DNA from 3 places in the Clostridium sp. 19966 genome. Region 2 is predicted to be linked to each of the others. Evidence: a T-box and tRNA genes for the amino acid it is inferred to sense, from the RefSeq annotation. Region 2 holds a T-box; the other regions hold tRNA genes.
The links. A T-box is a leader RNA that pairs with one kind of tRNA and senses whether it is charged. The one in region 2 lies ahead of serS (serine--tRNA ligase), so its partner is inferred to be a tRNA-Ser.

Region 1: it has a tRNA-Ser gene. The T-box ahead of serS (serine--tRNA ligase) is inferred to sense a tRNA for this amino acid. The anticodon was not compared.
Region 3: it has a tRNA-Ser gene. The T-box ahead of serS (serine--tRNA ligase) is inferred to sense a tRNA for this amino acid. The anticodon was not compared.

Annotation. Positions count from the first base shown of each region.
Region 1 is NZ_JACTOJ010000024.1:61,320-71,903, forward strand. Features, by position in the region: gene IAI10_RS19720 (hypothetical protein) at 1-770, opposite strand, end outside; gene IAI10_RS19725 (hypothetical protein) at 922-1,815, shown strand; gene IAI10_RS19730 (DUF350 domain-containing protein) at 1,859-2,062, opposite strand; gene IAI10_RS19735 (glutathionylspermidine synthase family protein) at 2,174-4,627, opposite strand; gene IAI10_RS19740 (hypothetical protein) at 4,634-4,921, opposite strand; gene IAI10_RS19745 (hypothetical protein) at 4,924-5,562, opposite strand; gene IAI10_RS19750 (hypothetical protein) at 5,559-5,750, opposite strand; gene IAI10_RS19755 (P-loop ATPase, Sll1717 family) at 5,949-7,517, shown strand; tRNA gene IAI10_RS19760 (tRNA-Ser) at 7,756-7,846, opposite strand; tRNA gene IAI10_RS19765 (tRNA-Ser) at 7,881-7,971, opposite strand; gene IAI10_RS19770 (DUF1667 domain-containing protein) at 8,152-8,409, opposite strand; gene IAI10_RS19775 (FAD-dependent oxidoreductase) at 8,422-9,816, opposite strand; gene IAI10_RS19780 (transcription repressor NadR) at 9,839-10,354, opposite strand; gene IAI10_RS19785 (HDIG domain-containing metalloprotein) at 10,384-10,584, opposite strand, start outside.
Region 2 is NZ_JACTOJ010000011.1:3,323-13,906, reverse strand. Features, by position in the region: gene IAI10_RS12570 (ABC-2 family transporter protein) at 1-570, opposite strand, end outside; gene IAI10_RS12565 (ABC-2 family transporter protein) at 554-1,354, opposite strand; gene IAI10_RS12560 (ATP-binding cassette domain-containing protein) at 1,338-2,342, opposite strand; gene serS (serine--tRNA ligase) at 2,618-3,895, opposite strand; T-box leader at 3,963-4,169, opposite strand; gene IAI10_RS12550 (helix-turn-helix domain-containing protein) at 4,286-5,158, opposite strand; gene IAI10_RS12545 (GH39 family glycosyl hydrolase) at 5,317-6,798, shown strand; gene tet (tetracycline resistance ribosomal protection protein) at 6,894-8,846, opposite strand; gene uvrA (excinuclease ABC subunit UvrA) at 9,317-10,584, opposite strand, start outside.
Region 3 is NZ_JACTOJ010000045.1:5,567-16,150, forward strand. Features, by position in the region: gene IAI10_RS23340 (M56 family metallopeptidase) at 1-1,515, opposite strand, end outside; gene IAI10_RS23345 (BlaI/MecI/CopY family transcriptional regulator) at 1,534-1,914, opposite strand; gene IAI10_RS23350 (hypothetical protein) at 2,801-3,208, opposite strand; gene IAI10_RS23355 (pro-sigmaK processing inhibitor BofA family protein) at 3,464-3,721, opposite strand; gene IAI10_RS23360 (YaaL family protein) at 3,819-4,091, opposite strand; gene recR (recombination mediator RecR) at 4,304-4,900, opposite strand; gene IAI10_RS23370 (YbaB/EbfC family nucleoid-associated protein) at 5,004-5,342, opposite strand; gene dnaX (DNA polymerase III subunit gamma/tau) at 5,493-7,118, opposite strand; RNA gene ffs (signal recognition particle sRNA large type) at 7,348-7,612, opposite strand; tRNA gene IAI10_RS23385 (tRNA-Ser) at 7,624-7,713, opposite strand; gene IAI10_RS23390 (EAL domain-containing protein) at 8,031-10,331, shown strand; partial or broken gene IAI10_RS23395 (spore surface glycoprotein BclB) at 10,557-10,584, shown strand, end outside.

The sequences.
Region 1 (10,584 bases), on a different contig from region 2:
TTCAATGAATTTGTTGATTCTAAAACTACTGACTGCTGCCTTTTTTCAAAATCTATTAAATAAATTTTATAATCAAAGGGACCAAAAGAAACTGAAACTAAGGCTCTACTTCCGTCTTTAGAAACTGAGCTTCTTTTTATAAAACCCTTAATTTCAAATAATTCTTTTTCCTTTTCACCTTCTTCATTGTACTGGACTATTTTATGAGTTGGAAGCTTTGATAGGTTAGCTTCAAGCAATTCCTTTTTTGATCTCTCTATGGTATATAGCTTGTGATTAAAACTATTGTATTGAAGGTGGTATATATCTGAATCCAACTCCTCTTCATTGCATATCTTTATGCTATTTGAGGGCAACTTTAAAATAGCCAAATTGTTGTTTTTATGTTTCTTCTCTCTGCATCTTAAAAATATTTTATCTCTCCCTATATCAAATATATCTACTTTTAAATCCTTAGTGACTTTAGATATCCTTGAACTCGCTATATCAAATTTATACAATTCATTCTGTTTATCATCTCCTTTGTGAGTAAAATAAAGAGTTTTACAGTCCTTTGTTATCTTTCCACATGAATAATCATTATCAGCTTTTTTATAAATTTCCTTATATTTTTTATTAATCAAATTATATTTATAATAATGAGTAACTCTTCCCTCATTTAAAACTATTGTCATGATGCCATAAGCTTCTTCCTCTTTGATATACGAAAAACTGGTAAATATGGATAAATTAAAAATTACAATTACGGTTAATAATAAAATTCTCTTCATTCACATCTATTCCTCCCCATTTCAATTTTACATATTGTTTTCTAAAGATTAAAAAATTATGATTTTATATTCCTTGGCTATTATGGTTGTTGTAGTAAAATAACTGGGATGTTATAATTTAACTATAATTTTTTAGGAAGGAAGCTTGCTTATGGATAACTTCTATTTTGATCAAAACGCATTTCTAAGTGTTTCTAAATATGCGGACAATGTAACTAAAGATCTAAATGAATATAGAAAAGACGTTTATGCTTTTAAGGAAAATCTTAAATTAAGTCTAGCAGTTATGATAGAAGAAATGCTTCAAGAAGGTCTCAGCATAGATGATGCACTTAAAGCTACCATAGAAGAATGTGATAAAGATAAATTTCTTAAAAACCAAATTAAAGATTTAAAAAAGAAGGGTAAGCATCCAGAAAAAAAATACTTTAAAATAGCTCTCATTACCTCTATAATAGCTATTCTAATGCTTGTAGCTGGTTGTTTCCATAATTTTATTACTATAGGCTCTACCTTTTTTTCAAAATCTTATCCTATAATAAAAGATAATATAGGAACAAATAACGAATTAATAACCAGCAACATGGAAAACTCTCTTAAGAAATTTGTTGACAATAGGTGGTATGTAGAAGCAGGAGCCTTATATAGCTATGACACTTTTCATATAAACGATATTGGTACTGATTTCTCATATACTTATTCTTCAAAGCAGCAAAACATAAATAAATACTATTTTACAGAAAAAAAATCAAATTTTTTCTTCACTTATCGTACTCATCATGATTACTACACCGTATCTAATTCAGATACCACCGTGGATGCTCTTTTCAGATATAAGGTTTTTAGCTATGAATACTTCATGGTGGCTATTACTTTTTTATTGATTTACTGGATATCCTTTGGAATTGGAGCAAGCTATAATATGTCCTATGCAGGTTATCCGAAAGGCTGGATTGCTCTGGTATGGCTCTTAAATGTTTTTGGCTATATGATATTTCAATGCCGCTTTACCGAAGAAAGAAACAAGTATCCTATTATTATATAAGTAAAAAGCGGCATTACGCCGCTTTTAATATTTCCAATTATGTTTATGCTACCACATGACTTACTATCAAAGCTATTCCAAGTAACATTGCTGCAATAACTATTGCTACTGACAAATTATTTTTTTCAAGCTCCTTGTTGAAGTCTAGCGGAATAACCCAGTCAAACAATTTATAACCCACTATTAATATAACTATACCAAGAAATCCAAATAAAGCGCTTACTCCTAAATTTTTTAATAAATCCATATGTAATTCCTCTCCTTAAAAATAAATTTTGACTCTATTTTAAATAAGTGTTACTTTATAACTCTTACTTAAACTACATTTATTATAAATCCTGTATAAGGCTCAACCAATTTATTTCACATATATGGGGAAATAGTGAGCGAACCTATCCGTAACCTGGGTCCCTACTCTCGTATATATTCCTGCATATTCATCTCCCACAATAAAGGCACCAAATATGGGATACCCTATTTCTCTTTCACAGCCTAAGGCATTATAGTAATTAGAACTTATATGTGCCACATTTATTTTTTCCTGATATATATAGCCCTCTTCTGGTGCCTTATCAATTTCATGCTTAAACCTTACCCCTTCACCCTCTCTTCCAAGTAAAGGCTTTACGCAATAATCAAATTCTTTAAGCTTATCTGCTGTAAAATAGGTTTTAGGAATATACTCTTCAATTATGCATTTTTCCCTTTCATCGAAAAAGCCCTGGTTCAATAATTCATATATAAGTACAAATATGGCCTTATTTTGAGTTATTATGGTATGGGGTGGATTTATGCTTAGGGTTCCGTATTGAAAAGAATCTATAAAGCCTTTAAATTCTTCACTGCAGAACCAGTCCAGAGGATAGTATCTATATACTGCATCAAGTTTTTTACCATAAATATATACATGTCCATCCTTAACTCTGGCATCATCTATGCTTCCAATGACCATATCATAAGGTAAATCTGATACTACCTCCTTCACTATAGAAGTTGTATACCAATCCTCATAATAGGTGGAGGTTAAAAAGCCTATAGTTTTTATATCTTTTATTTTACTATAATCTGATATAATTTTCTCTATATTTTTCCTTATTTTATCTTTTAATTTTTCTGATGGATTTTTATAATCTATATTCAGCTTCTTCTTTATGATAGGTCCTAAAGCTATTTCTTCAATTAGTCCTGCTGGAGTTTCTGAATTGAACTCCAATAGCTTTAGTTTTCCGCCTTCATCTATGACAAAATCCATGCGTCCTATAGCACAAAGTACATCAGTGTATCCGCTTTTTATAAGCTTTTCTAAGCTCATATCGATACCTAATATAGGTAAAAATATGGCACTATTTTCAATGACTAAGGCTTGAGTTTTTTTTAAGATTCCTGCTATAGAATTAGCCGTATGCTTTATTTTTTCTTCCATATATTTCTGCATTATTACTGTATCCAAAGAGAAATATTCCCACATGCCAGTGTAGCCCCCAGTAAAGCCGTAGTTTATCATCGCCTCTTCATATACCTTTTTCCACAGAGCTTTTCTTCTATCAGCCTCTACCCAGGTCTTTATTGCAAAAGGCTTATCCACGGTGCCTATAGCCGTTATCCAAGTGCTATCATCGCTGGTAAGGTAATCCTCATTCCACCTTACGCAGCAGCCTGAAAATTCTCCCTCTATCATGTATATGCCAAAATTGCCGTAACATTCAAAGGGTGCTGTAGCATCAATGCTCACATACTTATAGGATATATCCTTTCTTATGCTGCAAAACTCTTGAACTATATGTAACTTAGAACTTCCATTAACATATTCTATTATCTGCTCCCATTCCTCTGAATTATAAAATAAACCTATGTATACTTCCTCACTATACCTTCCAAATACAGCTTTAATAACATATTTATCTTTATTTATAAGTAAATCCTGCTTATTTTTGTAAGAGAACATCTCCGTATAGGGTATAGCCTCTCTAACCGCCTGTAGCTCTTCATCAGTAAGCATATAAGTCTTACTTCTAGCCAGCTCCCAAAGGTATGCAAAAATACTCTTAGCCTGTCCAATTATCACTCTAGGGTCATTTACTATTACTACTTTTCCTCTATCATATAAATCCAGTATCTTCTCAATATCCTTTATTTCATAAAAAAACTCTGTAGGGTAAAGCCTGAGTATTATATCAATTTTTGATTCAAAAGCTAATACCTTTTCCTCTTTAACATATAAATTCTTAGGTCCAACAATTATGCAGCTTATTTTTTCTGTATCCAGCATATCCTTAAACAAATGTGCTAGGTTATGCTCTTCATAGTGGCAAGGATCTATAAGTATTCCCACATTTATTTTCTCGTGCTCTGAAAAATAAGCTTTGACTATATCATAAAAAGAATTTTTAAATTTATCCTCAAATTCACAATTAGGGTTGTATTCTAGCTTCTGTTTACCTGTATATAGAATCTCTCTTTGGGCACAGGGCTTATCATAGTTAAATTCAGAATAAAAAATCCTTCCATCCTCTTTTATGAAACCATCATATCTCGTCCAAAATATAGGCGTTAATTCATGGCTCATAGAAAATAATTTCTCTCTATAAGGAAATTCATCTATATAATTTTTAAAATAGGCATGCTCATCATTTATACCTTTAATTATTTTAAGTACAAGTCCATGCAGAGTTTCTCCATATTCCTTAAGACTTTGAAGTTTTTCTTTTTCAATATAGTGAGGCACTGGAGAAAAAATTTCATTTTCTCTTCTTGAACTTATCATAAAGTATTCAAAGAGCAGCTTTTCAACTAGTTCTCTATGCTTTTTCATAATCTTTTAACCTGCTGAGCTTCCGCCGTGGGCTCCAGAATAACCTGAAGAACTGGAATGACCGCTAGACCAAGTTCCACCATCACTGCTTTTAGAAGAAGACCCTGAATTATAATACCATCCTCCTCCGCTTCCCCCAGTATAATTCTGCTGCTGCTCCTCATCGTCATCCTGAGGCTGCTGTTTTTGGCAGGCAGTAAGCCCTAAAGGATTTACTACAACTAAAGCTACTGCCAAAGCAATAGCAGAAGCTTTATTTGCTTTAAGAAGATTTTTAATTTTATCCCTATCCATTTTCAGACACCCATCTCCAACATATATTTTTCTATAAGGAATTTATTATCTTTTAAATAATTTAAGTAATTTAATATATCTTCTTTTTCTTTATCTACACTCACATAAACAATTTTTTTATATCCTAAGTTCTTAAGCAAACCTGCCTCAGGAAGCACTTCATCTGATACCTCATACTGATTGTTAAAACCCTTTAAGTAAGCTTCCTCTTCAAACTCTCTATATCTATAGTAATCTAAAATAAAAGCATATCCTTTTGGATCTATCTCTTTTAATTTATTACCGCATACCACTAATGCATTTACAAAATCCTTAGAACCCACTAAACCATAATCATGCAGCAGCATGTTAAAAGTCAAAATAGGCTTTATAGCTAAATTATTATTTATAAAATAAGCTAGCTTTATTGCTTCACTATCTGGAAAATCTAATAAGAAAATAGTTTCTTTTTCATCATATTTCTTCAAAATGCTGCATACTTTATAATAAAGCTCAGAGCTAATATTACTTTCATCTAACTGAAATTCCTTATAATGTTTAGCGGTAGCAAATACACTTGTTCTTACATAGCACTCAAAATAACCTGCATTGCTAAGCCATTTGTGATATAGCTCTAATAAGTTAACCTGCTCTAATCTCAATAAAGGTACTCTCCTTTTTTATAGGTTATAGAGAAGATCTTGTCCAAATTAAATATTTGAGTATATCCCTCTGAATCCAATATTTCAATATATTTTTCATTTTTTTCTACCATATTACCTTTTATAACCGCATCTGGCTTTTCTCTATACCAAGAATCAAAAGAGACATAAAGATTAAATTCATTCATAGTACTACCCCTCAAAATAAATGATTATATTCCATATATATTACATCATTATTGAAGCGTTGTAAATATATTTCAATACTGATCATATTATGTTTTCGGAAAAAATTAACAGATTGTTTTTATTATTTTATTGTAAAAGCTTTTCTTTACTAATATAATTGTTATATACCAATACTTATTTTTAGGTTGGTGAATTTTATGTATGATAAGGAAAAGGTAAAACTAAACCATATTTTTATTGGCTATGCTGATGGTGAACTTGAAGCTGAAAGGTTAGATTTTGAGAACATTTTTTACAAGGATGAAGATAAATATAACCAGATAGTTAATGATCCACATAAGTTTATATTGTCAGGTAAAAAGGGCACAGGCAAAACTATTCTTTCAAAATATATAGAAAAAGTAGAAGGTCAAAAGGGAGCTCTTTGCAAAATTATAAAATTGCAGGACTTTAATTTACAAAGGCTTATGGAGCTGGGTTATAGAAATTTTGAAGATTATGAACTAACTGTTTTCTTCAAATGGACAATGTTTTATGAAATATGCAAACTTATTATAGCTAATAGATCTAGTATTTTAAACTATTCAAATATATCTTCATACGAAAAATTTAAACATTTCATTAAATATTCTAATAATATAAAAAAAATTAAAAGCATATTCAAAATAAGATATCCATCAGGCAACTATTCAAAGGTTAACTTCACTACTTCCAATGGTTTAAAGGTTAGTAATGACTTAAACAACAAAATATCTGACTTTCTGAATATAAAATCTTCTATGGAGGATTCTCGAAGCATCACATCAGTTTACCAAAAAAAGGATTATTATCAGATTCTTCAAGAGATTGAGCAGCTTATCATTCCTTGCTTAAAATATACAAGAGTAATAATCATTTATGATGACCTAGATCAAATAGACAACAGCATTCTTGACAATAAATTTTATAACAGGCTTTTGATAGCTCTTTTAGAAGCAGCTAAGGACATAAATCACGAGTTTTGTGCATCAAATTCGAAAGGCTGCAAAATTATTACTCTCATAAGGTCAGATATATTGTCCGCACTTCAGATGAACTCCAGTAATTTAAATAAGCTAACCACAGATAGTGAAGTTAAGCTCTATTGGATAGATAAATACTTTACGGTGCCAGAAAATCATTCATTAATGAATTTAGTGCTTACAAAAATTCAAAATTCTGTTCCCGAATATAGTTCCTTAAATAAGCATGATCTTTATAGCCTTCTTTTTCCTGATAGTATTGATGGAAAAACAGTTATAAATTATTTACTGGATTACAGCTTCGGCAGACCAAGGGATATTATTGCTTACTTAAATATAATAATCAACGAATATCCTAACTGTACTTTTTTCGGAGCTAATCTTTTTAAAAAATGTAATGCTAAATATTCTAAATGGTTCTACACAGAATTATTGAACGAACTTAGCAATCATCATGACTGCTCTTATACTAAAGATTCTCTAAATCTGATATCAGATTTAGGACATCAAACTTTTGATTTTTCACTTTTAGAAAAATATTTCAATCAAAATGTAAAACAGTATCCAAATATTAACGATTTAAAGGAGTGCATAAATTTTTTATACAACTTTGGAGTATTAGGCAATAGCTGGCGTACTTTTTCATCAGTACCATCAAAAAAATATAGGTACTCCTGGTCCTATATAGATGATGACTACTCTTCAGCAAATTTTAATAAAAAATTTATTGTACATTATGGATTAAAAAAAATATTTTCTCTTTAGGCTAGTCAAAAAGGAATAAAGCACCAAGATTCCTCTTGGTGCTTATTACCGGGCTCAACAGTCCCAATATACCGGGCTCATTCGTCCCACCAATCAATGAATATAATAAATTTCTATAAATCGCATTATTGCAAACATAGTAATAATATATTCATCATATCTAAAATTGTTCCCAACATTTTTAACAAAATTATCTATAGAACTAAAAAAGTTGCTGCAAAACTTGCAACAACCTTTGTGGCGGAGAAAGAGGGATTTGAACCCTCGCGCCGGTTACCCGACCTACGCCCTTAGCAGGGGCGCCTCTTCGGCCTCTTGAGTATTTCTCCAAGTCCTACTAATATACAAAACTATAAAATTAAATGGCGGAAAGATAGGGATTCGAACCCTAGGTGCGGTTGCCCGCACGCCGGTTTTCAAGACCGGTGCCTTAAACCAACTCGACCATCTTTCCACGTCTGCATCAGACAAATAATATTATAACAACGGTTGAGCATTATGTCAACAAAAAAGTTTTTAATATCTATAAAATCTTTATTTTTTTTTGTTCTGTTTTAAATCAGTGTTGATTTTTACCCTGATTTAAAACTTCCTTCAGTTCGGAAGGCTATGTTTTAAAATATTCATATTATCGTTATAATTTTTCTATAGTTTTAGTGCATATTATATCCGCACCTGTATTAAGTATATTTTTGCACACAGTCTCTCCCATTCTTATGGGAATTCCTGCATAAAGCCTTCCCAAGGCCTTTGAACATTCAAACCAAAGACTTTTTTCTATTGGCTTGCTGCTTTTTACTGGTACCACCTTTACTCCTGAACTTCCTTTTATTCTAACAGTAGAAGTAAAAATTTCTTTATTATGATTCTGTTCAATACTATATTGAATCATTTATACCACTCCTCACATACTATCAAACTCTTTGATTCTATTTAGAACTATTTTTGATTTCTTAGAGTCCATTACTATATCCATCATAGGTTTCCCTGTTTCTCTTGCCAATATCTCAATAATTTTATTTATGCAATACGCTCCCCTACACCTTCCTACTATAGCACCTGTTCTTCGTTTTACACCCTCAACAGTTCTAGCTCCTAAAGGTCTCCTTATGGAATCCACAATTTCTCCTTCTGTAACTTTGCTGCATACGCATATCATTTTTCCGTACATACTGTCCATTTTTATTACTTCATTCATTTCTTCATCAGAAAGCTCCTTAAATCTGTACAAAGGTCTCCTTCTATCATTAAAGTCTTTCTTAGCTTTACAAGGAATATTATTTGTAATAGTCTCTACAACCATTGCAGCTATGTATGGAGTCATAGTTATCTCAGCATAGCTTTTTCCAGTAATATTTATGTATCCATTCCTTATAAAACTATCATCTATAATAATATTATCCTTGTAGTAATTAGATATATAAAAACTGTCCACTTTTTTTTCTTCATTTTCTTTTAATATATATTTACTTCTTTTTACTGATTCTTTCACATCTATAGGCTCATCCGTCTTTACATATCCTACCCCATTACCTAGAGGAGATTTAGTATATATTAATTCATCCCCATTTTCCATCATGCAAAATATATTATTTGAATAAAATTCTGTATTTTCTTTATTTAACAAAAAGTAATTTAAATATTTGTACTGATGAAATCTTGAACTTTTCTGAGTATAAATACTGTAGTTATCTACTGGAGTAGTATTAACCACCATCCTGCAGGTAAATTTGTTTTTATTTGTTGTAACTCTAACTCCCCTAGATATTTTTTCTATATCTATCACTTCTTCTTCTAATTTAAAAATAACACCGTTATCAAAAGCAACCTCTGCATATGCTATAGCCAGATCATAAGGGCATATCACCCCTGTATTAGGTGAGTATAAAGCCATCTTTACATCTTCGCTAATATTGGGTTCAATCTCCCTTATTTCATATCCTTTTAAAAGTCTTACATAATCCATTCCTCTTTCTATTGCCTTTTGATACATTTGCTCAATTTTAATTTCTCCGTTTTTCCCCTCGGCAATCATTAACGAGCCTTTTCTTTGAAATGGTATGCTAAATTTATTGCTTATTTCATCAAATTTAAGATTTCCCATAAATTCTAATTTTGCCATTAAATCATCCTTGCTCTCCATACCATCATATACTATAGCGGTATTAGTAAGGGAAACATCATCTGCTATATCATAATCCTTTTCAATAAGAGCCACATTTAAACTGTACTTGGAAAGCTCATAGGCAACCGCACAGCCTATGATTCCACCACCTAATATCAAAACATCATAATCCATGTAAACCCCTCCAAATCCTTCATTAATCCCTTGCTATAAACCCCTTTTTAGTGAGCTCTTCTATTACCCTCTCTATTATTTCTGCATTTTCTGCCTCTATGGTGTGCACATGTACTCCACCAGTAAGCTCTGATATTGGCTGAGCATTATATTTATTGAACCTCTCCATAAATTTATATACATCATTCTTATTTTTAATCATTAGCATACCTTTTATTTCACCATACACGCTATGCTCTACTATAACATCAATAATAGCCGCTCCATTTTCTACAATAATATTAAGCTCATTCTCGATATCTTCCTTTTTATGATTTACTGCAATAAGCCTTGTTATTGTATTGCTTTTTAGAACAGGCATTATATATCCGTTTGGGGTTGCTATTATGGTATTTCCTTCAGCCTTTAAAATAGCGATATCCTTAACTATAACCTGTCTGGTAACTCCAATTTCTTCTGCTAAGGAACTTCCCTTTTGTGGGTCATTGGAATGTGTTAATTTATTTAAAACGTACTTTCTTCTTTCACTGGAATTCATAAAAACATCCACATCCTTTTAAAATATACCTAATTCATATTATCAAAATGCTGCAAAACTAAAATATCTTTATTCTTTACTTGATTATGCTTATGATGATTTTTTATTACATCAATCCAATATTCATCATAATTTAATTTTCTTAGTATAGGTTCACCCATAGCAGCATGATTGTAGTAAACATTTATCTTTTTTATATTGGAGTATTTTTTTATTCTATTTCTTGTTAT
Region 2 (10,584 bases):
GCTGAAGCTTATGAGAAATTCCGTTACAAGCTGTGTTAATCCTTCAGTATTTCCAGTGTAAAAGCTTAGTGCGTGGAAGAATACCAGTACAGAAGAAAAAATCAGGGCGCCGATGATGCAAAACATCAAAAACAACAAAAAGCTTTTTAGGTTAAAGCCTTTTATGAGAATGAAAAGTATTATTCCATACAGGGTATCTCCCCAAGCCGACACTACAGTTTTGGAGCAAAGGATATTTAAAAGAGGATCTTTGGGCTGCAAAAGGTAAGTATCCAGCTCTCCGTTAAGTATCATTCTTGTGATGGAATTTACATTTCCAAAAGCGACAAAGCTAAGTCCAAAGCTTGAAGACATCACAGCCCATAAAAGCATTTCGTCTTGAAAGCCGTAACCTCCTATATTTTTTACATTGCTGAAAAGTATCCACCAAAAGAATATAAAAGCAGAATTGTTCAATATCATGCCAAAGCTTTGAATAAGAAAGCTGGCTCTATACTCCATTACTGATGATATATTAAATTTAAAATAATAAAGCATAAGCTTTATGCTTTTTCTAACCTCCGTTAACATTTAGATTCTTAACCCCCTTTCTGTAAAGAAACATGGCAAGTGCAAAAAATATCCCCAAATATGCTAGCTGAATAGGAAAGTTTACCGCAAAACTGTGAAAAGAAAAATTAACCGCTAGCCTTGCAGGAATGTATGTTACGTAGGCAAAAGGTAAACAATGAGAAATACCTTGAAGCCACCCTGGGAAAAACTCTATGGGCATTAGCATTCCACCTAAAGTAAATATAAGCTTTGAATAAATCCAAAAGAAGGCGCTATTATCCTCAAACCAAAAGGCTGTTAAGGCCAGACACAAATATATGAAAAAGTTTATTATACAGCCAAGCAGTAAGGATATGATAATAAAGGGCAAATACGCAAAGCTGAAATTTTTTAAAGCTCCTGCATAAATTAGTCCGATAGCAAATCCAATTATAGAGTTAGTTAAAAGCTTTATACCAATTTCGCCCATGAAATAAGAAAAGCAATATATAACATAATTATATGGTTTATTCAAAAGGTACGCTATATTTCCGCTCTTAACATCATCATTAACCTGAAGGTGCAAATCTGTTCTTGAAAGAGTGACAAGCTCTGTAAATACAAGATACCATATCATTGCATTTAAACTGAAGCCCCCAATCTGTGCTGTACCTTTTTGAGCATATATATTTCTCCATAACATCAGATATATAAACATTATAAATACAAAAAATATATTTTTACTTAAGAAGTTCCAAAAATACACAAGGCTATTTGCCATAGTTATCTTGGTGACTTGACTGTACTTACGGATTGCATGCATATTCCTCACCACCTGTCCCTTGCTTGTAAATGAAGGATATTATATCCTCAAGAGGAAGCTCTGATATTGTTATATCATTGACCTTTCCACATTTTATAAGCGTAGTTATAACTTCATCTATATCTTCTTTAGAGGTCTCCACCTGAACCTTTAAGGCAGAGCCTTCATGCTTTATGATATTAAGCTTTTTGTTATCAAGTCTTACCTCCTCATCATATTTTATATCTATAATCTTTTTATTAAGATAATCATGCTTCAACTCATTTATTGTTTCATTTAACACCACTTCTCCATGATTTATGATTATGGCTCTTTTGCAGAGTTGTTCTATATCTCCTGCATCATGAGAGGTCAAGAAGATGGTAGTTTTCTCTTCCCTGTTCAGCTTTAAGATAAGCTCTCTTATTTTCTGTTTAACCACTACATCTAGACCTATGGTTGGTTCGTCAAAAAATATAATTTCAGGCTCATGAAGCATAGAAGCTGCAATCTCACAACGTATTCTTTGTCCTAAAGAAAGCTTTCTAACTGGTACATCCATTAAGTCACCTATCTCAAAAATTTCTTTCAAGAACTCAATTCTCTTTTTCAATTTTTCTTTGTTTATGTCATAGATGCTTCCTAGCAAATTGAAGCTGTCCAAAGGAGGCAGATGAAACCACAACTGAGACTTCTGCCCAAAAACTGTTCCAATTTTATAGGATAGCTGCTTCCTCTGCTTTGAAGGATTAAGCCCCATCACTTCAATGCTTCCGGAAGTTGGATATAATATTCCTGTCATCATCTTAATGGTGGTAGATTTTCCAGCACCATTGGGACCTATGAAAGCAAGTATTTCTCCCTTTTCTACCTTAAAGGAAATGTCATTAACCGCCTGAATTTTTCTAAAAGTTGGCGAAAATATAGATTTTACACTGCCTTTTAAGCCTGCTTCCTTAGTTTTTACCTCAAAGGTTTTACAAAGCCCCTTAACATCAATAATATTCATAGAATCCCCCCATATAATGAAATTTTTCAAAATCTTATAGTCGCTTTTTCACGAACCATAATTTTTTGAAAATAAATAAAGCCCTAGAATAAATCTCAAAGCTGAGACTCATCCTTCAGGCTTTTTTCCTAAAAGTGTAGATATTTATCCTGTACCGCTCGGACCTGACATTTTTCAATCGGAACCCTAGATACACTCTCCTGATTATTATAACATATATTGCAAATTTTACAAACTCAAGTTTTATATCAACATTTTTTTAATACATTATTCTATTATTTAATTACTGTCATACCACCCATGTATGGCTGCAATGCCAATGGAATATTTACAGAACCATCTGCATTTAAATTGTTCTCTAAAAACGCAATAAGCATTCTAGGTGGAGCTACCACAGTGTTATTTAGTGTATGAGCAAAATATTTTCCACTTTCCCCATCTACACGGATCTTTAAACGACGAGCTTGAGCATCCCCTAGGTTTGAACAGCTTCCTACCTCAAAGTATTTTTTCTGTCTAGGAGACCAAGCTTCTACATCCACTGACTTTACCTTAAGATCTGCTAGGTCGCCAGAACAGCACTCTAAAGTTCTCACAGGTATATCTAAAGAACGGAATAAATCTACTGTATTCTGCCACATTTTGTCGTACCACATCATGCTGTCTTCTGGCTTACACACAACAACCATTTCCTGTTTTTCGAACTGATGAATTCTATAAACTCCTCTTTCCTCAATACCATGAGCTCCCTTTTCTTTTCTGAAGCAAGGAGAATAGCTGGTTAAAGTGTGAGGAAGTGAGCTTTCTGGAAGTATTGTATCTATGAACTTACCAATCATTGAATGCTCGCTGGTTCCGATTAAATATAAATCTTCCCCTTCTATCTTATACATCATAGCATCCATTTCTTCAAAGCTCATAACCCCTGTTACAACTTCGCTTCTTATCATGAAAGGAGGTATGCAGTAAGTAAAGCCTCTGTTTATCATGAAGTCTCTCGCATAAGAAATGACTGCGGAATGAAGTCTAGCCACATTTCCCATAAGGTAATAGAAGCCGTTACCAGCAACCTTTCTAGCACTGTCTAAATCTAGACCATTCAGCTTTTCCATTATCTCAGCATGGTATGGAATTTCAAAATCAGGAACCGCAGGTTCTCCATAGCGCTCTAATTCTACATTTTCGCTGTCATCCTTACCTATTGGAACACTTGGATCTATTATATTTGGTATGGACATAAGAATTGTCTTAACCTTTTTTCCTAATTCATCTTCTTGTATTTCAAGTTCAGCAAGACGCTTAGAATTAGCAGTAACTTGATTCTTTACTTCCTCTGCTTCTTCCTTTTTGCCCTGAGCCATAAATGCTCCTATTTGCTTTGAAATCTTGTTTTTATTAGCTCTTAGAGTCTCTGCTTCCTGCTTTGCCTTTCTAAGCTCAGCATCTAAGGCAATTACCTCATCTACCAGGCCTAATTTTCTGTCTTGAAACTTGTTTTTAATGTTCTGCTTAACAACTTCTGGATTTTCTCTTATAAATTTAATGTCTAACATCCTTATTCCTCCTAATTTATATTAATATATTTTGCTGCAAAATAAAAAACTCCCGTCCCATACATATAAATGGGACGGAAGATATCCGCGTTGCCACCCAAATTGTTAGTGTAAAAACACTAACCTCTCGACATAGTAATATAAAGGTTACCAGCCTCTCGATTCCTCACCGACAGCTCCAAAAGTGGAAAGATTTTTCCTTTCACCGATTCTCACCAGCCATCGGCTCTCTGAAGAAATGAAAAATCGAAGCTTTTATAATCACTGCTTATTTTATAAGGTTTTGCCATTTTAAATTAAATTTAAGATTTGTTAAAACTATAGTAGCATATTAACGAAATGTTTTCAAGCGGGTTATATAAAAACAATTTTTTTATTTTGACATAAAACTTAGTAAGTAAAGTTGCTGTTAGAACGGTAATCTTTGGGTGATAAGCCTATAATCTTTTTAAATTGCCTAGTAAAATAATTGCTATCCTCAAAGCCGCTCTCATAAGCTATATCAGATATTGGAAGCTTACTTTTTCTTAATAAAGAGCAAGCATATTGAATCCTCAGCCTAAGCATATAATTCATAGGAGTAGTTTTATAATTTTCCTTAAAAATTCTATTAAAATGCCTTGCGGAAAACTCCGCTTTATCAGCAAGTTCCTTTAGACTTACAGACTCCTGAAAATGGCTTTCCATATATGCCACTGCCTTAGCTAGGTTTATTACATTATCCTTTACTGCTGAATTTATGATATCATATTGCCTGGATAGAAAAACTACCAGTTCCATAAAACGAGAATAAAGCATGGTCTGATATCCTTGATATTTGCTTTCATATTCATTAACCATGTGAAAGATAATTTCTTTGATCTTGGCATAGTCATATATATTCAGCTGAAGCTTGCTCTTAAAATTATATTCCTTAGCCAAAAATGGCTCGATAACAAAAAGTGCCTGATAACCTGAGGACTTCTTTAAATCATTTCCCACTCTATGCAAATGTTCTGGTTTATACATAATATTGCAGATTTTAAATTCCTCCGTATTTTCATAGCCATGAGAGGTATTGCCATTAATTACAAACACATCACCTTTTTTTACAAAATATTTTTCTGAATTCACAATATGAGTAGCTGTACCATTTAGCACAATCACCAATTCTGAAAAATCCACATGATGATGCAGAGGCATGTCCATATCATGCTGTCCAAATTGTATAAAGAAAGGAAATTCAGTGTCTTTAGCAAAATAGTATAAATACATATATTCCATTTTTTCACCTCTTTTTTTATGGATATGCTGATAGCTTATTCTATGTCTATATAATGCTGTTTCTAGGCTTAAAAATCAAGGAATACTTTATTCTTATGTACTATAATATCATTAAAACCTTTACAAAACTATCGTTATTATGAAAGGATGTTTTTATTATGAGATTAATAAAAGCCGATGTTAACGCCGTAAAAGGTGTTCATAGCAAAACCTTTAACACCTGCGTAGGCTGTGGACGTGCTTATGAAGGACTTTTAGCAGAGCAGCAGAGACATTTAAGTATTGTTAAAAATGAATGTGATTTTAAATATCTGCGCTTTCATGGTTTGCTGCATGATGATATGGGGATATATAGTGAAGATGGTGAAGGAAATGCAGTTTACAACTGGCAGTATGTAGACCTTTTATATGATTATATTTTAAGTATTGGTATGAGACCTTTTGTAGAATTAGGCTTCATGCCTCAAGCCTTAGCCAGCGGTTCAGAAACTGTATTTTGGTGGAAGGGTAATATAACTCCTCCAAAGTCCTACGATAAATGGGAAAAATTAATATATGAGCTAACAATGCATTTTACAAAAAGATATGGTCATGAAGAAGTAAGCAAGTGGTATTTTGAAGTTTGGAACGAACCTAATCTTGATGGTTTTTTCACTGGAAGTATAGAAGAATATTTCAAGCTTTATGAAGTAACTGCAAGAGCTATAAAAAATATATCCAAAGACTACAGAGTAGGCGGTCCCGCTACTGCAGGCTGCGGCTGGATAACAGAATTCATAGATTTCTGCTGCAATAATAAAGTTCCTGTGGATTTTGTATCAACTCATACCTATGGAGTAAATGGTTATTTTGATGAATTTGGAGTGCAGCAGCTTTTTCTTGATCCAAAGCCAGAAGCTGTAACAGATGATATTGCAAAGGTTCATGAACAGGTAAAAAACTCTCCTTTCCCTGATTTAGAGATACATTTTACGGAATGGAGCACTTCCTATTCTCCAAATGATCCTGTACATGATTCCTATCATTCCGCTGCATATATATTATCCAAAATAAAACGCTGTGAGAACCTAGTTGACTCAATGTCCTATTGGGTATTTTCCGATATTTTTGAAGAACCGGGTCCACCAAAAACACATTTTCATGGGGGTTTTGGATTATTAAATGTGCAAGGACTAAAAAAGCCTTCCTTCTTTGCCTATAAATATCTAAACAAATTAGGTGATTTAGAGCTTCAATGTGAGGATGAAGATGCTTGGGTATGTAGGAATGATAAAGGAGTTCAGCTTCTATTCTGGAATTATACCTGCGGCGACCAAAAGGAACTTTCAAATCAAATATATTATAAAAAGGATTTGCCTTCCCTTCCTGCAGACAAGGTTCAGCTTAATTTATCTAACCTTAAGCCAGGTAAGCATCTTTTATCCATATATAAAGTTGGCTATGAGCAAAATGATGTATATACTGAATTTTTAAATGTAGCTTGCGATGGAACCATGACAAAGGAGCAGATTGAATTATTAAATTCAAAAACTACAGGACTGCCTGTTATGCAGAAAGATATTTTTGTTAAAGAAGAGGAAGCTTTTATATATGAAATTGACATGAAGCAGAACGATGTTTGTCTTGTCACTATAGAATAAGCATATTCCTGTTCTAAACTGTGAGAGTTCTCCAGTGAATTTAAAATAAGCGGGGATTTCTTTAAATAAGTCCCCGCTTTTATATCTATTTCTCATCAATCTCTTATAGCATTTAACTTATGAAGCAGATATTCCTTTTTGTTTAAAGGATCATAACCTGTCTTTTCTCTTGTTTTAGCCAAGCCTTCTGGCAATTCCTTATAACCAAAAAATCTTGTTAAAAACATACCTTTGCCTTCTGTGTAGGAAGCTATTTTTAAATTATACTGCTTAGAGTTTTCTGCAGGAATAAGCCCTTTTATAAAAAACTCATCTCCCTGGATTGTTGGATTTTCAAAGCTTGCTCTCATAGTTTCTAGATCCCAGGCAGCCTTGCTTAACACTCCTTGAGGAATCCTAAGCTCAAATTCCTGAATAGGCTCCAATAATTTAGTTTTTCCTTCATTCAAAGCTTCCATAAATACCATAGGAGTTGTATTTCTGAAATCTGCAGGAGTGCTCATAACACTGGAAAACTTCCCGTAAGTGAGAGTAACCTTCATATCTGTAACCTCCCATCCAAGCAACCCCTGCTTACTGGTAGCTATTACTGCTTCCTCAATAGCATTCTGAAAAGATTTTGGCAGTGAGCCTATAGATACCTCTGAAACATATTTTAGTCCCTCACCTCTCATTAAAGGTTCTACTTTTAATCCAACTGTTGCCCAGAAAACATTAAAGCCTTGATTCATATGCATTACAGCTTCTCCTACACCAATAGGTGTTTCTTTATATATAGTCTGTATATTAGAAAACTCAACTTTTATACCATAGTTTTCTTCTAATAGGTCGCTGAGTATATCCATTTGAACTTCTCCAAATAGATTAACATAAATATCTTTGCTCCTATCCTCCATGCCAAGCTCCAGCATAGGATCTTCTTCCGCAAGCAAAGATAACACCTTAAAAAGCTCTTCCTTTTTGCTAACATCCATGGGCGAAACAGTTATCCTGAAAGTTGGCTTTGCTATAGATACCTTCTTCATTGTCAAACTAGGCTTTCCTATAAAATCTCCTACCTTGAAGCTTGTAAGTCCATATAATATTCCTATATCTCCTGCACCTACTCTACTGCTCTCGGTATGCTTTCCTTCCTTTAGGAGTTCTATTTTTTTAACCTTTTCTACAATATCTCCATTAGGAATTTGTATTTTATCTCTTACAGCTATTTCTCCCTGAAACAATCTTAAATAAACCTTTTTTCCATTATTATTTGTTCTTTCTATTTTAAAAACTGATGCCGAAAGCTCACCATAAGAATCAGCTTCAGTACAAGGAAGATAGCTGCAAATCCCGTCCAATAGGCTTTTAATCCCGATTCCTATGGCCGCCGCACCGCAAAATACCATATAAAGCTCACCTTTCCTTGAATAAGTAGCAAGCTTTTTACTAATTTCTTTTTCATCATTGGCTATTCCATTAATATAATTCTCTAAAAACTTTTCATCTAATTCTGATAAAACATTTATAGCAGAGTCGGAAGCCTGAATATTTTCAAAATCCTTAATTGTTACATATCTAGTTCCTTCATCAGCTGCTGTCTGAATACTTACCAGCTTATCCGTCATAGTATTTTTTATATCCTGAAAAACCTTTTGATAATCTGCCCCTGATCTATCCAATTTGTTTATAAAAATCATTGTGGGAATTTTTAATGCTTTTAAGGTATTAAATAGTATTCTGGTTTGAGATTGAATTCCTTCTGCTGCAGATATCACAAGTATTGCTCCATCAAGTACGCTTAGAGATCTTTCAACCTCAGAAATAAAATCTACATGCCCAGGGGTATCTATAATATTAACTTTAACATCGTTCCAATCAAAGGATATAGCAGAAGCCTTTATAGTAATTCCTCTTCTGCGTTCAAGCTCCATGGAATCTGTCTGGGTATTTCCTGAATCCACTCTTCCCATGGTTTTTATAGCTCCGCTTAAATATAAAAGATTTTCAGTAACAGTGGTTTTCCCAGCATCAACATGGGCTACAATTCCTATATTAATTATTTTCATATATACAATCACCTCAAATAAAATAGGCCGCAAATGAACCTAGGTCCACCTACAGCCTTATAATCATGCAACTCAAATATAAACATGAAACATAAAATTTTAGCTTGCCGCCTGCAAAGCAAAATTTTACGTCTAAGCGCACTTAAAAATATGCATAAAAAAACCGTGTCAGACCACGGTTTACTGCAACAAAAATAAGGTATACCTGCTCATTTTACTAATGATTACTTTGAGAATTAACTGCAAAACAAGTAAACCTTGAAAGAATCAAGATTTTTTAAAACACAGTTTTCTAAAATAATCCATATTAAATTAGTCTAATAAACAACTACCTTTTTTCCCATATTTAGTCACGCCTTCATGTTTATATTTGGAAAACTTCCATGTTTTATATTTGAGTATACTTATATTATACCTGATTTTAGTATATTTTCAAGAAAGTATTTTTTAAAAACATTTTCCTAAATGTATCACAAAACCTTCTTCAAAAACTCTCCCGTTACAGATTCTCTTACCTTTACAATCTCTTCTGGAGTGCCCTGTGCCACAATCTGCCCTCCGTTTTTACCCCCTTCAGGCCCCAGGTCTATTATATAGTCAGCAGTTTTTAGCACCTCTAAATTATGCTCAATAACTAAAAGAGAGTGTCCTTTTTCTACAAACATATTTAAGCATTTCAGCAGCTTTTTTATGTCTGCAATATGAAGTCCTGTGGTTGGTTCGTCTAAAATATATAAGTTTCTTGTACCACTCTTTATTTTTCCAAGCTCCGTAGCCAGCTTTATTCTCTGAGCTTCTCCTCCTGACAAAGTAGTAGAAGACTGTCCAAGCTTTAAATAGCCTAATCCAAGTTCCTTAAGAATGCTTAGCTTATGATGTATTCCTCTCTTTTCTTTAAAGAATCCTTCGGCCTCTTCAATGCTCATGTCCAAGACTTCATATATATCTTTGCCTTTATACTTTATGTCCAGTATTTCATTTTTGTAGCGTTTACCCTTACATATAGGGCATACAGCTTCTACATCCGGCATAAACTGAAGCTTAGTAACTATTTTTCCTTCTCCTTTGCAGTGCTCGCATCTTCCGCTGTTTTTGCTGTTAAAGCTAAAATTAGTTATGGTATATTTCTTGTTTTGGGCTTCTTCAGTATTAGTAAACAGAAGTCTTACGCTGTCAAATAAACCTATATAGGTGGCGGGATTAGATCTGCTATTTTTACCTATAGGTGACTGATCTATATTTATAACATCATTTATATATTCACAGCCTTCCAAAGCTCTATGCTCACCAGGTATGATCCTCTGATCACCTATGCTTCTAAGCTTTTTATAGATTATATCATTTACCAAAGTGCTTTTTCCTGAACCTGAAACCCCTGATATGCATACAAACTCCTCCAAGGGAATGCTTACATCTATATTCTTTAGATTATTTTCCTTAGCCCCTAATACATTAAGCCTGTAACCATTGCCTTTTCGTCTTCTTTTAGGCACCTCTATCTTTTCCCTGCCAGAAATATATTTTCCCGTAAGAGACTTTGAAGAGCTTTTAATCTTATCTATAGTTCCTGCTTCTACAATATTGCCTCCGTATATTCCTGGTCCTGGCCCAATCTCTATAATATTATCCGCATTTTCTATAGTTTCCATATCATGCTCTACTACTATTACCGTATTTCCAATGTCTCTAAGATGTTTCAGTATCTTTATCACCTTGTGGCTATCCCTTGCATGAAGCC
Region 3 (10,584 bases), on a different contig from region 2:
TGAACTGTTCACAACCAATGTTGTATAACCTATAATTCTTTCGCCATTGATTACTACATTATATTCAGGATTACCAAAAAACTTATTTATCATTGAAAAAGATATTTGCCTTAACTTATTGTCAAATGATCTAACCTCAAAAACTTGGTCTCTTTTAACTCCAAACACCAAATTGTATTTTGAGTAAGTGTAGAACTTACTATTCTTAATCTGGGGTACAAAATCTTCTCTATCTGCTTTGCCGAGTTTTTGTTTCAAATCATCTACAGAAGTTGTATAAACAGCAAAATCACAATTAATAACCTTTCCTTGTGAAGCTGAATTTTTAATACTTTGAAGTAGTATGATTTGTGAATTAGAATTTTGTTTAGAATTACTCGAAGAATTTGAAAAATTCGTTGCTATTGTGTTACTTGCAGAAGTATTTGAACTCGTCGTATTTTGATTAGTATTAGTACTATTCAGATTGCTGCTTAGATTCTTTGATGCACTTGAACAGCCAACCATAAATACTAGACACAGAGCTATAGCAGTACCTGTAAGTGACTTCTTATTAAATGCTGAAATCATAATTATTCTCCTTTTGATATTTCTATTTGAAAACCCTAGTGTACCAGCAAACAGATTTGGTTTTGAAAGTATCTTAATCATATTAATAATAGTTTGACCGTAATCTCTAACTTCATTTGAATTTAACATTGTAAGTATAGCGGAATCGCATGCTAATTCACAATCCTGCTTAAATTGATATAGTGAATATATTATTACTGGATTGAACCAGTATATAACCTGCAATAGTATAATAATTATATTTACTATTAAGTCTTTCCTTTTTATATGGGTTAATTCATGTAAAAATACAAATTTTAGTTCTTGTGAAGTTAATTTATCAACAATATGCTCTGAAATTACTATTTTAGGTCTTATAATTCCGTATGCAAAAGGGGATTTTATTTCATTATCATAAATAACTGATATTTTTGATGTTATTCCTATTCTAAATTTTGCTTCTTGTAATATCTTGTCGACGTCTTGCCTTTTACATTTTAGACTTTTATTTATATTAACCAATAACATTATATTCGTAAAAATTATATATGCTAGAATTAATAAAGCCCCTATAAGCCAAATTATAGCTACAGTTTTTAAATCAAATTTCGTTGTACCTTTTACAGGCATTGCCCTCTTATAAATATCCTTTTGAACAATATTACCTTGTACTTTATTATTAGTAGTATTGGTATTTAAGTTTGTAATGCTTGGAATGTTTTGATTTATTAATGAAGATATGTCATATTTTTGTGGATTTCTATTAATAAAATTGAGTGGATTTACCTGGCTCTGAAAATTTAAAGGTATCATAAGTTTGAGTACAAGTAAAAACCAAATGTAATAATGAATCTTTCCGCTAAGCCTTTTTCTAAAAATAGCTTTTATTACTAATATAGCAATTGCGAATATACTTCCCATTATAGATAATACTATAACCTGCCTAAACAAGTTATTAAAATCCATTACGTTTCACCGTTCCTTTCACTTCTTAATTCCTTTATTAAGTAAATGCTGCAATTCTTCAATTTCATTTTCAGATAACTTTTCATTATTAATAAAATTAGAAATCATGAGTTTAACTGATCCATCATAAACTTTTTTTAAGAACGTTCTAGTCTCTTCCATAACGCAATCATTTTCATCTAAAATAGCATAAAATTTAAACTGAGACCCTTCTTTATTAACGCCTACAGCTCCCTTGTTGACAAGTCTATTTATTAATGAATGAATAGTTTTCGGTTTCCAACTAGTAGTAGCACTTAACCTTTCTATTATTTGAGTAGAAGTTAATTCTCGTTCTTGCCATAATACTTTAATTACAATCCACTCTGCATCTGATATTTTACAATTGGTTGTATTCATAATATTTCCCTCCACTTCTCACAAATGTAATCTATAGTTATAGATTACATTTGTGAGAAGCAAAAGTCAAGTAGTTTTTTAAATAATTACCATGGATTAATAGAACTGCCTTTTCGAAAGATTTTGACTTATGTATTGGAATAGTTAACAATCAAGCGTCTTCTTCAATAATTCCTATACATGGTTATAAACCATTTAATTTAAAAATCACTATATTTATACTTATACTATAATGGTGCAAAAATACTTGAATAATTTTACAACTGAATAAAATAAAAAAACATTTAGGATAAATCCTTGTTATAATTGAGTTACCATACAACGATGACAGCTGAAGCTAATAGTTTAGATGGCATACAGATTTTCATAGATACTATTTTTAAAGCTAATAAATAACTATCCTATTGATATTAAATTCTAACAGGATAGTTATTTTAATATTTAGAACTTAGTGCTGTTTTAATAATGTTTTAATGGAATACTTGTAGATGAATATATCACACTTTTATCTTTGTTTATTATGGGTAAAATCTGGTTTTCTATATGGTTTATCATATAAAATCATCCTTTTCTATTTTTTATTATCTACATATTTTGTGAGTTCCTTTCTACAAATTGACTTAGCAAACGCACCGAATCATTAACTGGTATCAAATAATCAATATTTAGTGGCAATTTTAATTGATAATTTCCACCGTTTAAAGTATAATTTTTATGTAAATTGATATATTTAGTCATACATTAATTTTACAAAAAATCCCTTACTCTTACGAGTGCGGGATTTTGTTTTTTGCAAAAAGAAGCTGTACACTAATTACTTAGTGCGACAGCCCCCAGGTTATTGACACTTTAAGTGTTCAATAACCTTTTTTTAAATGGCTATATTTTATGCGAGCAATTCCTTTACATCTCTGTATATAAGCTCCGTAGATATAGCTCCGTAGTATCTAACCAAATCGTCTATAACCACAAAGGGAGCTTCATAATCCATTTCTGTAAGAATTCTTATATTATCATAATCCAGAACATTTATTTTATTTATATCATGAAATCTTAAATTGATGCTGCTTGCTACATCACTTTTTGAAATAAAACTTTCTAAATCCTTAAATTGTTCAATAAGCGTCTGCTTACCGTTTTCTCCGCTGCACCCACTGCATCCTTGGCAGTTTGAGCATCCCTTAGACTCTTCATTTTTCCCTTTTATAGCTATGCCTTCTTTGTGACATCCGCCGCAGGAACCATCAGGAGCTTTGTTAGGATCACCAAATATATCAACATTAATTTTTATCATAATTCCTCCTAAAAATTTCTTTTATATTAGGCTCTGTTTTAAATCAGTGTTGAATTTTACACTGATTTAAAACTACCTTTAGTTCGAAAGACTATGTCTTAATTTTATTTCACTTATCCTATGAGTGCAACCTTCTTTTTATATACTGCAATTCGTAACATGAAATTTTTAAATAGGTAAGAACGGTCATGAAGTAAAAAGTAGAGAGCGATGAAAAAAATTAAGAACTCAGCAAGCCGAGTTCATCAAATATATTTAGAAATAAAATTTAAATATCTCTAGAAAAATTACTCCTGGAATACCGCAAAAACCTGCGACCAAAATTGTAACAGCATTTATACCTAGACTTAATTGATAGCTTGCACCAAAAAAATTTATTAGCAAAAGTAGTAAAGCCCCTAAAAAGCAATTCAATATAAGTTTTCCAGCAAACTTAAATAAAAAATTAAATCTTTTATTTGAAATAAGTACTATTAACAAAAGTACCGCTGTGAATGCTATAGCTACCTCCATACTCCCACCTCGTATAAGTTCTATACAACCAAAAGCTTGTACGTTATATTTGTATGCTAAAAATATTTATATATGAATTCAATATAAAGTTGTATTCTTATATAGCTGATATTTCTTTCAATATATCTATGTGCTTGGTTTTTATATTTAATCTTTTAGCCTCTGAAATAAGATAGGAATATCGAGCAGTAGCAGCTTGTTCAGTAAAAATCGCGTAATCTATAAGTTTTGAATCACTTACTGAGTTAAAAAAAGATCTCGCAGCTTCTATTTCATTTATGCTATCCTCTATGGCTTTTATAAGTTCATTTTCCTCCATAGACGTGTCCATTTTTGAGGTAACAAAATCAACTATTTTTTCTTTGTTCACCTTTAATAACGCTACGTAAAACCTATAAGATTTTAACGTAACTCCTCCTTTCCCAATTTGTATCCTGTCTACGATTCCTTATTAAAATTATAGCCATAAATAGGAAACTTATTCTAAGTTATAAAAAAAAGATGTATATTATACATCTTTTTTGCTGACAATTTTAGAGTTTACTTTTACTTACCCGTGTCACATTTTATTGAAATTTTAGATTATATTTCTTTTCTGCCTTCCATAGCCTTTGATAAGGTAACTTCGTCCGCATAATCAAGATCGCCGCCTACTGGTATTCCGTGGGCTATTCTTGTTACCTTTACTCCAAGAGGTTTAAGTATTTTTGACATATACATAGCAGTAGCTTCTCCTTCAATATTAGGATTTGTCGCTGCTATAACTTCCTTCACGCTTCCATTTATCCTTGCTACAAGCTCTCTAAGCTTTATATCCTGAGGACCTCTTCCAGCCATAGGTGATATATTCCCATGAAGCACGTGGTACACACCGTTATATTCTCTTACCTTTTCCATAGCAATGATATCCTTTGGCTGCTCTACAACGCATATAATGCTTTTATCTCTGCTCGGATTACTGCATATAGCGCAAGGATCCGTATCTGTAAAGTTTCCGCAGATGGAGCAATATTTTATAGTACCTCTAGCCTTAATTAGAGCATTTGCAAATTCTTCTATCTCTTCTTTAGGTTGATTAAGCACATGTAAAGTTAGTCTCTGAGCAGTTTTATAGCCTATTCCAGGAAGCTTTGCAAACTCTTCTATAAGTTTCTCAACAACCACCGGGTAAAAATCCAATGATTTCACATCCTTATCTTTATAAAAATTTATCCTGCCTTAAACATGTAAAGGACAATATATTAAAGGTGCCATAAAGACACCCTTAATATACATTATTATATTAAAACATTCCTGGTATGTTAATTCCACCAGTCAATTTTTTCATTTCTCCTGCAGTTTCATCTTCTGCTCTCTTAAGAGCTTCATTACATGCTACTATGATAAGATCTTCAAGCATCTCAACATCATCGGGATCTACAGCCTCAGGTTTTATCTTTATATCTACAAGCTGCTTCTTACCATTTGCGATAACTGTAACAGCACCGCCTCCTGTAGATACAGTGAACTCCTTCGTTTCAAGATCCTTCTGCATCTGCTCCATTTGCTGCTGGAACTTTTGAGCTTGCTTAATCAAGTTGCCCATGTTACCTCCCATGCCTGGGAATCCACCTTTTGCCATATAAAAATCCTCCTTATTAAACATATAGTGTGTTTAACCATTCATAAATAAACTCTCTTGAGTTTAGAACTATTTATTATTATATAATACTTTACTATATATTACTATATATTATTCAATTAGATTACTATTGTTCTTAGAATATATCGCCTAATCATCTATTATTTGTACCATATCTTCTCCAAAGGTTTCAATAAGCAATTCTTCTGATGATTTTTCCTGCTTTCCGCCACCTTGTACAACATATCTTACTTTAACCTTTTCATTCAGGATTTCGCTGAAGGCGCTATCAACAATTTTTCTATTGTCCTCTTTCTCAAGCCTGTTTTTATTAAAAGCATACTGTTCATCGTACAATATCTCCACTACACCATTTTTGCAGGAATAGGGCCTTCCAGTCATGAGGGATGCATATATTATCATTTGCCTTCTTCCTTTGAAGCTCTCAAGAATATCCTTCCAGGCCTTCTTTACATCTTCAATAGTTACTGTAGAATCAGTATTAACCTCTTCTTCTATTTCTTGCTTTCTTGTATCCTGCCTTTCTACCTTTGGAGCAGTATCCTTCTTGGAATCCGCTCTGGGAGCTTTAGCTTTGCCATCAATTACATTCACGGCTATATTGCCGCTCTTTATTGCTTCTTCAAGCCTATTTATCCTAGCTAAAAGGACTTCCCTTGATGTGTCAAATTCCACCTTGCACAGCTTTATAGCTGCAAGCTCTAGATAGATTCTGGATTGCTTGCTCCATTTCGCCTGCTCTTCGGCTTCCTGAAGCACATTTATATCTCTCATTATTTCTTCTATTCTTATCTTTTGGGCCTGATCCTTTAAAAGTTCTATATTCTCCATAGACATATCCAATATATCATCTGCATTATTGCTAACCTTAACTATCATCAGATTTCTCATATGGGTAATAATATCTCTTATAAAGGTGTTTATTTCTTTACCGGATAAAACAATCTCATCTATTATTCGAATGGATCTTTCAATATCCTTATCTATAAATGCATCCACAAGCTTTATAAGATTGTCATTAGTAACAAGCCCAAGCATTCCTATGAGGCTGGAATAATCTACTTTTCCTCCTCCCATGGATATAGCCTGATCCAATATGCTAAGAGAATCTCTCATTGCACCATCAGATATTCTGGCGATCAGCTGAAGGCTCTTGTCATCAGCATATACCCCTTGAGCTTCAACTATTTTCCTTAAAAGACTAAATATATCTTCACTTTTTATCCTTTTAAAATCAAACCTCTGACATCTTGAAAGTATAGTTATTGGAAGCTTTTGAGGATCGGTGGTGGCAAGTATAAACACAACATTTTTAGGAGGCTCCTCTAAGGTCTTCAAAAATGCATTTACCGCCCCCGAAGAAAGCATATGGACTTCATCCATTATGTAAACTTTGTACTTAAGCTCTTGAGGAGGATATTGTACATCATCTATTATATCCCTTATATTATCTACTCCGTTGTTAGAAGCAGCATCAAGCTCAGTAACATCCATACTTAATCCGCTGTTAATTTTTTTGCAGGCTTCACACTCATTGCATGGCTCTCCGTCCTTTAAATTGGTGCAGTTTAAAGCTTTAGCCATTATTTTTGCTGTAGAAGTCTTTCCAGTACCTCTAGTTCCACAAAGCAAATATGCATGAGCTATTCTATCATTTATTATTTGATTTTTTAATGTTACAGTAATATGTTTTTGCCCGATTACATCATCAAAAATCTTAGGTCTCCACTCTCTATACAAAGCCCTATAAGACATATTCATACACCTCTTCTTCGCTTAAAGCTAATATTATTATAGCAGATTAATGCCCCTTAAGTTAAATTTTTTATATTTACATATAACTAGATAAGAATATATCTAGTTGAACCTTCCCGCACCTTATAAGGCTAAAAAAGGAGCTGTCTCCAGCTCCCCTAAAACTCACTTTCTATGCATAAAAAAAAGACACTTCTTCAAGTGTCTTTGAATTAACTATTTAATTGAACCGTGCACCTCACATCGACACTAACATATAAGCGTTACCTGTACAGTTAGCTCAAACCAGGCTTTTCCACGGCACACGAAAGTGTCTACTTACCGCTGCTTCCTTCCGGACCTGACGGGGTTCATAGATTTTCGTTGCGTGGGACCCAGTTCTCAACGCCACTTTTACAGGCCAGACCTTACAGATTAGGGCCTCCGTGAGGAATTCAATCCTGCTATAGCGGATTGCAGGTTACAAGGCACCGCTAACTCCCCATCTAGCACGGCAAAGTTTAAATGGCGGAGAGAGGGGGATTCGAACCCCCGGTAGAGTTTCCCCTACACACGCTTTCCAGGCGTGCTCCTTCAACCGCTCAGACATCTCTCCATATCCTACACGCTCTCCATATTTCTATGCTTTAAAAAGCATAATATGACTAACGAAATTTAATGACAAGTGTTATTATATACAATTATCAGTATTGAGTCAATAGAGAAATTTTATCCAAAAGCAAAAACAATACACCAACAATATTACAATTTATCAATTATATAGCATTGTATCTTTTATAAGCAAAACGTTAATTTTGTAATTATTTGGCTAATTTTCGGATGTTTTATACTAAATTTTTTATTGAGGAATGTATTTCCTCATGTTATAATTAGTACAACAATCGACACTTTGCATCAAACATGAGGTGTACTATGAACTTAAAAATATACAATTTTATAAATTCAAACGACTTAAATGTATTTTTGAACAAATTTAATGACTTTTGTGGAATTAATTGTATGCTTATAGATTTAAATGGCGATATATTGATTGAAAGAGATATAAAAAACGCATGCTGGCATAGTTCCATTGATACTGCAGATTGTAAAAGCTGTTTTAAACATTCTAAAGAGTTTATCTCTCAATTAAAGCCTGGAGATAAATTTATCTGCAGCCAATGTTCTATGGGCCTTACCGCAGTATACATACCTATATACGCTAAGAATGATCTATTGGCCTACTTATATTGCGGAGAATTTTCAGTAAGCCCTTCCAATAATCAAGATACTGATACAGAAGCAGCTGCTATATATAACTCAGACAATATTAATTCTGTTTATAATATATCCAGCAATAGATTGAAATGCATAATAGATTTTATGGTATTACTGGCAAAATCAATAGAGACTTTTATTTCGAGCGAATTGGAAAATATGCAGCTTAATGAAGAATTAATGTCCAATTATGAAAAGCTTGAGTCTACCTATGAAGAGCTTCTGGCTGCGGAAGATGAGCTTAAAGTTCAGTTTGCTGAACTACAGGATAATAAAAACTTTCTTGAACAAAGCGAGGAAAGATATAAACTTGCCTTAAATTCTTCTCACGATGGCATATGGGATTGGGATATAACTAACAATAATTTCTATTATTCAGAAAGATGGGCTAATATGCTTGGCTATACTAAGCATACATTACCATTAAAGAACACTTCCTGGAGAAGCTTAATTCATCCTGAGGATTTAGAAATCTTTGATATAAATATTAACAATTACATTAGTAAAATCTCTGATAAATACAAATGCGAATATAGAATAAAAAAGAGTGATGAAACTTATATTTGGATATCTGATGCAGGCAGCGCAAGTTGGGATTCTTCAGGACATCCTGTTAGAATAGTAGGCTGCCATACAGATATAACCGAGCAAAAAAACTTATCAGAAAAAGTTAACAAATTGGCATATTTAGATACTCTTACTGAGCTGCCTAACATGCACTCCCTTTACACTGATTTAAATGAGCTTTGCAGTAATAAGCTAGACTTTTCTGTGGTATTTCTGGACATAGATAATTTTAAATCAATAAACGATACACTGAGCCACAGCTTTGGAGATAAATTATTGAAAAAATTATGCTTCACTTTCTCCTCTTTAAATGAAGATAATTCTTCCCTATACAGGTGGGGCGGAGATGAATTTATATATGTACTGAGATATATAAATAACGAAACCTTATTATCTGAATTCATGGAGAAAATAGTAAAAAGCCTTTCTTCTCCAATAATAATAGATGAGGTAGAAATCTATGTAACTGCCAGTATTGGCGGATGCATATACCCTGCTCATGGAAATACTTCAGAAGATTTAATAAAAAACTCTGACACAGCCATGTTCCGTGCAAAAAGTCTGGGAAAGAACAACTATCAAATATATAATGAAAATTTTTCACTTAATGTGATAGAGCAAGCTAACCTAGATAGAGACTTGAGAATAGCATTGAAAAATAATGAATTCCAGGTTTACTATCAACCTCGCGTCAACGTAGAAAGCAATCATTTAGTAGGTATGGAAGCTCTCATAAGATGGGTTAAACCAGATGGTTCCATCATATCACCATTAAAATTTATACCAAAGGCGGAAGAGACAGGGCTTATAATTCCTATAGGGCATTTTGTGCTGAAAGAAACCTGCAGGCAGATGAAAGAATGGATTTACAAAGGCTATGATAATATTACAGTTTCCGTTAATTTATCAGCGAAACAAATTGAAGATCCTAACTTAATTAATACTATAAAAAGCTGTATCGAAGAAGCTTCTGTTCCATATTCCTGCATAGAATTAGAGATTACTGAAAGCGCTGCTATAAAAGATATGAATCAAACTATTTCCTTGCTTAAGGAACTCAAAGCAATAGGAATAAATGTGCTTTTAGATGACTTTGGTACAGGCTATTCTTCTCTTAACTTTTTAAGATTATTGCCTGTTACTACCATAAAAATAGACAAATCCTTTATAGATAAGGTTGAGGAAGAGACTGCAGAGAAAACTATTGTAAGCTCCATTATTTCTTTAGCTCACGATATAAGATTAAGAGTTATTGCTGAGGGAATCGAAAATTTATCTCAGCTAGACTTCCTTCAGAAAAATTCCTGTGATGAAGCCCAAGGTTACTACTTTAGTAAGCCTGTTCCTGCAGAAATTTTTGAAAAGTTATTAGAAAACAGGAATAACAAGTAAATATCACCCTCTTGAAAGCTGTTGCACAACTAACTAAATAGTTAGCTGCGCAGCAGCTTTTGCTTTTTAGCTAAAATAAAAAACATATAGAATTTAGATTATATTATCAACTTTTTTTGCACAAAAACATCACTTATAAATGTGACATTTAACCCTTATCTTCATAAATTATATAGTAGATATATTCTATATATTTCAATAAAATTTTGGGAGGTAAAGTGGGATATGGAATTTTTTTATAAAGATCATAATA